Regions from separate parts of the uncultured Acetobacterium sp. genome, predicted to be linked through region 2. Evidence: predicted binding sites of a transcription regulator. Region 2 holds the regulator's gene; each other region holds the start of a gene.
What was found. Region 2 encodes HrcA, which represses chaperone genes, less so after heat shock. Its sites were predicted from a motif close to TGTTAGCACTCNNNNNNNNNGAGTGCTAACA; they were not measured.

Region 1 (3,286 bases), on a different contig from region 2:
GCGGGTACTGCTGATTTCAGGGCCATCTTCTTCGGGAAAGACGACGTTTGCGCAACGCTTATCAACTCAGTTGAGTGTGAACGGATTAAAGCCGGTTACGCTGTCGATGGATGATTATTTTGTGAACCGCGAAGTGACGCCGCTTACTGAGGACGGCAAGCCAGATTTCGACTGCCTGGAAGCTTTGGATCTTCCCTATTTGCAGCAGCAGCTCGTCGATCTAATCAATGGAAAAACGATTGAAACGCCGATCTATGATTTTAAAACCGGCCATCGTTCCAACCAAACAAGGCGAATGCGCGTTGGACACGATGAAATACTGGTCGTCGAAGGAATCCATGCTTTGAATCCGGTATTGTTTTTGGGTATCAACCGGAACATGCTGTTTAAAGTCTACCTCAGTTCGCTGTTTCAATTAAATTTCAACTTGGAAAACAGAGTGCCGAGTTCTGAGGTACGGCTGATCAGACGAATCGTCAGAGGCGATCAGTTCCGCGGTACCCACCCCGAAGATACCCTGGATCAGTGGGAAAATGTTCGCCGCGGGGAGTATAAAAACGTGTTTAAATTCCAGGAAGAATCGGACGTGATGTTTAATTCGAGCCTTCTTTACGAATTAAATGCCATGAGGCCTTTGGCTGAAGCATCCTTAAATAAAATTGATGATCACAGCCCCTATGCCAAGACAAGGGATCGGCTGCTTAATATTTTATCCTTCTGTGAGCCAATGAATACAGAGAAAGTCCCTTTTAATTCAATACTGCGTGAATTCATCGGCGGCAGCATCTATTTTGACTAATGGCATTGTAAAACCACAAAAACCATCTAAAGGGAGAAGAATAATGATGAATGTAATTGTTTTTTTAGCAGCAGGATTTGAAGAAGTGGAAGCCTTAACGGTTGTCGATTATTTGCGAAGAATCAAGTCGATTCGGGTTGATATGGTGGCCATCGGCGACAGTCTGATGGTTTCAGGAAGCCATCAGATCGCGGTAAAAGCCGATCACCACATTGATGATCTGCAAAACCTTGACGCCTACGCGGCGGTTGTTATTCCTGGTGGGATGCCCGGAGCAGCGAATCTAAGAGACGATCCTCGGGTTATTAAAATTGTCAAGGACATGGCTGCCGCCGGGAAATTAGTGGCGGCGATCTGTGCCGGACCGATTGTTCTAGCCAAAGCCGAGCTCATCGCTGGCAAAAAAGTGACTTCTTACCCCGGTTTTGAAGCGGATCTTGTTGATTCGACTTATCTACAAGATGCGGTCGTTCGGGATGGCAACCTGATCACCTCCCGGGGTCCAGGAAAAGCAGTCGATTTTGCCCTGGAACTGGTGACGGTTTTAGCCGGCGCGAAAGAGGCCGAGACACTGCGCAAAAATATCCTCTATGACAAACTCACGTAGCTTAAAAATAACTTAAAAGGCTTCAATTGGAGTATTGACAATTGGCCGAAAAGGTGGTATAAAATAACCATAGTTAGCACTCGATAGATGAGAGTGCTAACAAAATATAAGATGTAAAGGAGTGGTTTATGATGACAGCACTGATTCCGTTTAACAGAAAAAGAAATGATTTGATGAATACCGGTTTTGATGATTTTCAAAATATGCTTGACGACTTTTTTGCAGAAGGGTGGCCAATGCGAAGAAGTTTAGCTGGTGATACCTTCAAAATTGATCTTCAGGATAATGAAAAAGAATATATCGTTGAAGCAGAACTCCCGGGTATTCAGAAGGATGAGATTAATCTTTCTTTAGACGAAGGACGACTGCAGATAACCGTCAAGAAGGAAGAAACGAAAGAAGAAAAAGAAAGAAATTACGTTCATCGGGAGCGTAAATTCTCAGCAATGACCCGGAATATCTTTTTAGCCGACGCCGCATCGGACGACATTAAAGCCAAGCTGAACGAGGGGGTTCTGACCATCACTGTACCGAAACAGGTAAAACCGGAACTGACTAAACAAATTGAAATTGAGTAAATCGGTCAATAATTATTAGCCTCAAAGGCCGATGAGGCGACAGAAAGGGATGATGCATTTAGAATCATTTCAAGCAATTAAAAAAATATAAAATCATAAATAGGAACACCCTTTTGTAGCTGTCGATGATGCTGTCAAAAGGGTGTTTTTTATGATTTCAGTTACTAAACCAGTCGAATTTTCGTTTAAAGATTGCGACTGTCATAAGCCCAGTGCAGCAGCGCCTGACGCTGTTTTTTGCGACAGTTTTGATCCCTTTGTTGGCAATTCTTTTTAATCGCGCCGATATGACGCACCATCGCTTTCCAGCGTTTGATCTGGCGGCGGTCTTCGTCAGGAAGGCGGCGACCATAATAATAGCGGCAATACCATTGAAACCAGCCCCGCGGATCAATCGGATTGATCCAGCCATTAGCCCGCCAGACGCTAAGGGGCTGCGAAGCATCGACTTGATAATAATTGAGGGAAATATCTTTTCGGGCTGGCGAGAGTTTGGCATGTTCATACCAATCCTCAGGAAATTCAGACTGGCAATCGGTCATGTATTTGCCCCCGAAAAGGCCGAGTGCCAACAGTTCTTTGGGGGAAAGCTCCGGTTTAAAATCCGGATCAAAATTTGCGCCTGCTTCTTCACTCAAATAATAACTACCTTGCTGCATGGTATCGTTGATGATTATTTTTTTCATGTTCATTGCCATCCTTTCGTTTTAGAACCGCTCAACTTCTGATCGGTTGTCAAGTTGGCTGATCCTGGTTTTATTGGTTCCTTAATCAATGCCATTTAAGATGCGATCAAGGGTTTCAGTAATAACCTGATAGCCGATACTGCTGGGGTGAAACTGATCGGTGGCCAGATAGGTTTGGAGATGATATTTAAATGCCTCATCAGTAGGGATATAGGCCGTCTTATTATCGGCAGCGGCGATTAGCTGGGTTTGATAATTCCATTCAAACAGCTTTTGCGATTTTTGCGGATCTTGATCGGGATACGGATTATATAAACCGATTAGGGCAATTTGGGTCTCAGGATTAAGCGCGCGAATACGGCTGATCGTCGCTTCGAGACTCTCCTGATAGCGGTTAAGGGTTTCCTGAAAGGTCACATCTAAAGACAGGGCATCCTGATACTGGATGCGACTTAAATCATTGCCGCCGATCGAGATAATAACTAAGTCAGCAGCGGAAATAAAGGCGGCATTTTCCGGGGCGGCGACCAGGGCGGCCAGGTCAGCACTGATTGCTCCAGACACCGACAGATTTGCCACCGTGATGGTATTGTCGGGATCGATTAGCGCCGCATAG
Region 2 (3,286 bases):
CTTTTCCTGTCTGGGTGAGGAGAAAATCACAGATTATTTTAAAGCCCTATATCAAGAAATAAAAAATTTTGCCGCAGTGAATATCGATTCGGTTAGGCCGGTCGTTGACACGATTTATTTTGGCGGTGGCACCCCATCCTCGGTTGCGGCTGAACATATTGAAAAAAGCCTGTTCCTTTTAAGGGAAGTCTTTGTGATTAAAGATGAGGCTGAGATCACGATCGAAATTAATCCGGGAACCTTAACCAAAGAAAAGGCCAGTCATTACAAAAAAGCGGGGATCAACCGGATCAGTATCGGCCTACAGGCCTGGCAGGACTTTCTGCTTAAAATCCTCGGTCGGGTTCACAGTCAGTCGGACTTTATTAAATCGATGGAGATTTTAAAAAGCACCGGCTTTGAAAACATCAGCGTCGATGTGATGGTGGGATTACCGGGTCAGAAGTTATTTGATGTGATCGAGACATTGACAGCGCTAATGGCGTTTTCGCCGACCCATCTGTCCTGTTACAGCCTGATTTTAGAGCCAGGCACTCCAATGGCCAACTGGGTTGAGGCAGGACAGCTTAATCTGCCGGATGAAGATGAGGAGCGGGAAATGCATTGGGCAGTGGATGCTTTTCTAAAGGAACAGGGCTACGCGCACTATGAAATCTCCAGTTACTGTAAACCGGGCTATCAAAGCCGCCACAATCTTAAATATTGGGAGCTGGCAAGCTATCTGGGCTTTGGCCTGGGTGCCCATGGTTACTATAATGGCAGGCGTTACGGCAATACCACTAAACTCAGTCAATATATTGATCGATTAACAGCCGGAGAATCCCCGGGAAGTTTAGAGCCGCTGATGGAAGCCCAGGAAATGATGAGTGAGTGGATGTTTTTAGGTTTGCGCAAGCTGGCTGGAATTCGGGAGGCTGATTTTATCGCCCGCTTTGGTCAGAGTTATTTTGTCTCTTATGGAGAAGTAATCAAGCCGCTGATTGCCGATGGCTTGTTGCAATGGGATGGCGTGGATTTAAAGCTGACACCGCGAGGACAAGACTTTGCCAATCAGGTATTTATGGCCTTTTTATAGATGAAATCAGATCAAAAAAATATCTTAAGAAAACTTTAAAAGGTGAGTAAGCTATTATAGAAACTAGTTGACAAAGTAGGAGCAGGATGTTATATTTAATTCAGATGTTAGCACTCGATTATTGTGAGTGCTAATAACGAGGTGAATCATGGAACTTAATGCACGTAAAAAGAAAATACTCGAAGTGATCATCCGTGATTACATCAATACCGCCGAGCCGGTTGGCTCCCGTACCCTTTCAAAAAGATGTAACCTGGGCATCAGCCCGGCGACCATCCGTAATGAAATGGCCGATCTTGAGGAATTAGGTTTTCTGGTTCAACCCCATACCTCTTCGGGACGGATTCCAACCCAGCAGGCCTATCGCTATTATGTGGATGAAATCATGGAGATTCAGAAACTTGAGAAAATGATCCGAACCGATATTCATCGCGGATTTTTGGATCACAATACCGAACTGGGGCCAACGATGTCCCATACGGCGCAGGTTCTATCACAGTTAACCAATTACACTGCGGTGGTTCTGGCACCTCGGGTTACAAATTTTAATTGCAAGCATGTTCAGATTGTTTCTTTAATTAAAAACAGGGTACTTATGGTAGTAGTGACCCAGGAGGGGATGGCCAAGAATATTGAGGTAACCCTTTCCCAGGAGGTTGACGCGATTCTGGCGCTAAAGCTTTCCAACGTGATCAATGGATTCTTGAAAAACACCATTCTCAGTGACATGAGTTCGGAGCTGATTGATCAGATTCAGGAAATGTCGCCAGCTGAAAGTAAGCTGATCCATGAGATTATCCCCCACCTCAAGAAAGCCTTAATGGAGGATGACTCAGAAGTTCACTCGACTGGGCTAACGAACCTTTTTAATTATCCGGAATTTAGTGATGTCAATAAGATCAAACAACTGATCAATATTGTCCAGGAAAAACAGGTATTGTCAGAAATGATGACATCCAAGGATGGCAATCGGGTCATTCGGATCAAAATAGGCAGCGAGAATGACAATGAAAATCTTAAGGATTTTAGCATTATCACCTCCACTTATGAACTGGATGGGGAGATGATGGGTGCCTTTGGGGTTATCGGGCCGACCCGGATGAACTATGACAATGTATCGTCAGTGCTTAATTACATTCGCAATGAGTTAAATTTACATATCTCAAATTTATTAATGAAATAGGTGATTATATGATAAAAGAAGAGGGAATCAAAACAGAAGAAATCAAAACAGAGACCATCGAAGAAAATGATAAAACCCGGATAGATGAAGCCGAACCGCTAACTGACGAGGAATTAACAGATGAAATTGACGAAGCGGTATCGCCAGAAGAGGTTTTGAAAGAGATTGTAAAGGAGGATGAGGCTATCTTGAATCGACTGGTTCGACTTCAGGCTGATTTTGAAAATTTCAAAAAGCGCAGTCAAAAAGAAAAAACAGAAATGTATCAGTTTGCATCAGAAAACTTTGCGACTAAGCTGTTGCCAGTTATGGACAACTTAGAACGAGCCGAAGCCGCCTTAACCGATGCCAGCGAGGAAGCCAGGGGTTATATTGACGGATTAGATATGGTTTTTAGACAGCTCAAGGATGTCCTTAAAGAAGAAGGTCTAGAAGAAATTGTTTGTGAAGGTCCCTTCGATCCGAATCTCCACCACGGTGTGGCGGTCGGTGCGGATGACGAAAAGGAAGACCAGGATATTATTGATGTTTTCCAAAAAGGCTACAAATTTAAGGGTAAGGTGATCCGGCCAGCGATGGTTAAGGTTTGCAGCAAATAAAAACATAGTAAATTAAGTTAATAGAATAAAGCAATATAAGTTGAATAAAATATTGTCCCGTAGGGGCGATCCGTGATGACCAAGGGGTCAGACCTTCGCCCGCACACTGCACAATTGGCAGTTCAACTTGCAAAAGTTTAATTCAACGTATGTAGAAACTAGTGTAAAAAATAAAACAGTCTAAAATTGAAAATTTGCAGGTGAAATCACCGGTTCGCAATTTTCATTTTAATAATATTCACTAAATAAAATCGTAAACATTCTTAGGAGGAAATAGATATGAGCAAAGAAAAAATTATCGGGATTGACTTAGGAACGACAAACTCTTGTGTAGCCGTTTTAGAAGGCGGTGAAGCCGTTGTTATCCCTAACGCAGAAGGAAATAGAACCACCCCATCAGTAGTAGCTTTTGCCAAAGATGGCGAACGA
Region 3 (3,286 bases), on a different contig from region 2:
CCATCAGTTGTTTTTTACGAATGACTTATGGATTATGGATCCATCAACTGACCGACTGATCTGGATAGTGCCCGAGCCCTTCTTTTTCGCGATGATCAGCCGGATGGTCATCTACATCCTGGTACCCCTGGGGCTCACTACACTGGCATCAGGTTTGGTGTTGTTCAAGAACAAAGAAAAGAAAAAAATGCATAAAACAAAAATGCATGAACTATAAATAGTAATTTTAATCGAGGTAAATATGAAAATTCTTAGCATTGAGACATCCTGTGACGAAACTTCTGTGGCCATTGTCGAAGACGGCCGGAAAATATTGACCAATCGGATCTATTCCCAGATTGATATTCATCAGAAATACGGTGGCGTGGTACCGGAGATTGCCTCTCGCAATCATGTCACCAAACTGCCCTATATCATCGATGAAGCCCTGGAAGAAAGTGGGCTGACGCTAGCCGAAGTGGATGCGATTGCCGTGACTAATGGCCCAGGACTGGTAGGGGCACTGCTGATTGGCCTCTCGACGGCCAAAGCGATCGCTTACAGTTTGAGCAAACCGCTGATTGGGGTGCACCATATTGAAGGCCATATTGCCGCTAATTTTTTGCAATATCCAGAACTCGAACCACCTTTCTTAACGCTGGTGGTATCCGGCGGTCATAGTCATCTGGTTCTGGTGGAAGACTACCAGACCTTTAAGGTGCTAGGACGAACCATCGATGATGCTGCTGGCGAAGCCTTTGATAAAATCTCCCGGGTTTTGGGTCTAGGATATCCCGGCGGCCCGGCCATTGATGCAGCAGCAAAAAATGGCAACCCCGCTGCGATTGCTTTTCCACGAGTGATGCTGGATAAAAGCCAGTATGATTTTAGTTTCAGTGGCTTAAAATCAGCGGTGCTGAATTATCTCAACGGCAAAAAAATGAAAGAGGAAGAAGTCAACCCCAATGATGTAGCGGCCTCTTTTCAGCTGGCTGTCATCGAGGTGTTGGTCAGCAAAACCATTGCCTGCGCTAAAAGCATTGGCATGAAGACCATCTGTATGGCTGGTGGGGTATCCTGCAATTCGCTGTTACGAGATATGATGGGACAAGCAGCTGCCAAAGCGGGTATGACCTTGTACTTTCCTAATCCGATTCTCTGTACTGACAACGCTGCGATGATTGGTTCGATGGCCTACTATAATTATATCAACGGGGAAGAAAGCGACCTGAGTCTCAACGGCATCCCCGGCCTTAAAATTGGAAGCCGGCAATAAGCGTAGTCCGGGAATATCGGCTGATAATAAAAGCTGGCGTTAAAAGCGTAGACACATTTATATAAAGAGCTCTCTACCATCTTTAAAAATTAAAACAAACTTAAAAAAAATTAAGATGTTCAAAAAGGGAAAAAAAACTTGCAATCAACCTGCAAATCATTTAAAATACTATTAGCACTCAGGAAGAATGAGTGCTAATAAATGAAATAAAAGGTACAGCGTACCCAATATAATCAAATGGAGGAAAAAATGAGTTTAAGACCTTTAGGTGACAAAGTAGTAATTAAAGTTAAAGCTGAAGAAGTAAAAACTGCAGGTGGAATTGTTTTACCAGGATCAGCCCAGGAAAAACCGCAGCAGGGTAAAGTCGTTGCAGTTGGAACGGGAGAAGTTATCGATGGCAAAAAAGTGCCACTTGACGTTAAGGTAGATGATGAGGTTATCTATTCTAAATATTCCGGCAATGAAGTAAAAATTGGCGATGAAGAGTTTTTAATTATCCGTCAGGCTGATATTTTAGCAATCGTAGAATAATAAAATTTAGAAAAACAGGAGGAAAATAATATGGCTAAAGATATAAAATTTCGTGAAGAAGCTAGAGCATCACTGATCACTGGTGTTGATAAATTAGCAAATACCGTTAAGGTGACATTAGGACCAAAAGGAAGAAATGTTATTTTAGCTAAATCATACGGTTCACCAACCATCACCAATGATGGGGTAACCATTGCCAAAGAAATAGAGCTAGAAGATGCCTTTGAAAACATGGGTGCTCAGCTGGTTAAAGAAGTTGCTACCAAAACTAACGACGTCGCTGGTGATGGAACGACCACTGCAACCTTATTGGCGCAAGCCATTGTTCGTGAAGGTAACCGTAACGTTGTTGCCGGCGCTAACCCAATGGTACTCAAAAAAGGGATTGAAAAAGCCGTTACCGCGGTTGTTGAAGAATTAAAAGCAAACAGCAAGAAAATCGAAAGCAAAGAAGCAATCGCTCAGGTTGCCTCCATTTCTGCAGCTGATGCCGAAATTGGAAAACTGATTTCCGAAGCCATGGATAAAGTCGGCGATGACGGTGTTATCACTGTAGAAGAAGGTAAGGGAATGGGTACTGAACTGGAGTTTACCGAAGGGATGCAGTTTGACCGTGGATACTTATCCGCTTACATGGTAACTGATACTGAAAAAATGGTTGCTATCCTTGAAAATCCTTATATCTTAATTACTGACAAAAAAATTACAAATATTCAAGAAATCTTACCAGTTTTAGAACAAATCGTGCAATCTGGCAGCAAACTGTTAATTATTGCTGAAGACGTTGAAGGCGAAGCGTTGGCAACCTTGGTTGTTAATAAATTACGAGGAACCTTTAACTGTGTGGCTGTAAAAGCGCCAGGCTTTGGTGATCGACGTAAAGCGATGTTAGCTGATATTGCGGCATTAACCGGTGGTGAAGTGATCTCTGATGAATTAGGTTTAGAGTTAAAAACCACTACCATCGAACAATTAGGTCGTGCCCGTCAGGTTAAGGTTGATAAAGAAGATACCATTATTGTTGAAGGAAGCGGAAACAAAGACGCTGTTGCAGAACGCATTCGTCAGATCAAAGCCCAGATTCCTGAAACTTCTTCAGAATATGATAAAGAAAAATTACAGGAACGTTTGGCTAAATTATCTGGTGGCGTAGCCGTTATCCAGGTTGGTGCAGCCACCGAAACGGAACTGAAAGAAATCAAATACCGTATCGAAGATGCCTTAAATGCGACTCGCGCAGCCGTTGAAGAAGGCGTTGTATCCGGTGGTGGGACAGCTTATATCAACGCGATTCCAAAGGTTGATGCTTTAATTGAAACCCTTGAAGGCGACGAAAAAACTGGTGCCTACATTATCCGTCGAGCAATTGAAGAACCAATGCGACAAATTGCTGAAAATGCTGGTCATGAAGGTTCTGTGATCATTTCGCAAATGGCTGGTAAAGCAGTTGGCGTTGGTTATGACGCTGCTAAAGGCGAATTTGTTGATATGTTCCAG

Region 1: a site for HrcA is predicted at 1,478-1,508, ahead of QZ998_RS01210 (Hsp20 family protein). Genes of this name have one in related genera too.
Region 3: a site for HrcA is predicted at 1,425-1,455, ahead of groES (co-chaperone GroES). Genes of this name have one in related genera too.

The regions. Positions count from the first base shown of each region.
Region 1 is NZ_CAKMJU010000007.1:2,722-6,007, forward strand. Features, by position in the region: gene QZ998_RS01200 (nucleoside kinase) at 1-799, shown strand, start outside; gene QZ998_RS01205 (DJ-1 family glyoxalase III) at 843-1,406, shown strand; gene QZ998_RS01210 (Hsp20 family protein) at 1,535-1,984, shown strand; gene QZ998_RS01215 (hypothetical protein) at 2,170-2,670, opposite strand; gene QZ998_RS01220 (GDSL-type esterase/lipase family protein) at 2,752-3,286, opposite strand, start outside.
Region 2 is NZ_CAKMJU010000110.1:7,910-11,195, reverse strand. Features, by position in the region: gene hemW (radical SAM family heme chaperone HemW) at 1-1,075, shown strand, start outside; gene hrcA (heat-inducible transcriptional repressor HrcA) at 1,224-2,258, shown strand; gene grpE (nucleotide exchange factor GrpE) at 2,267-2,857, shown strand; gene dnaK (molecular chaperone DnaK) at 3,137-3,286, shown strand, end outside.
Region 3 is NZ_CAKMJU010000027.1:22,928-26,213, reverse strand. Features, by position in the region: gene QZ998_RS04845 (TIGR01906 family membrane protein) at 1-217, shown strand, start outside; gene tsaD (tRNA (adenosine(37)-N6)-threonylcarbamoyltransferase complex transferase subunit TsaD) at 242-1,255, shown strand; gene groES (co-chaperone GroES) at 1,505-1,789, shown strand; gene groL (chaperonin GroEL) at 1,820-3,286, shown strand, end outside.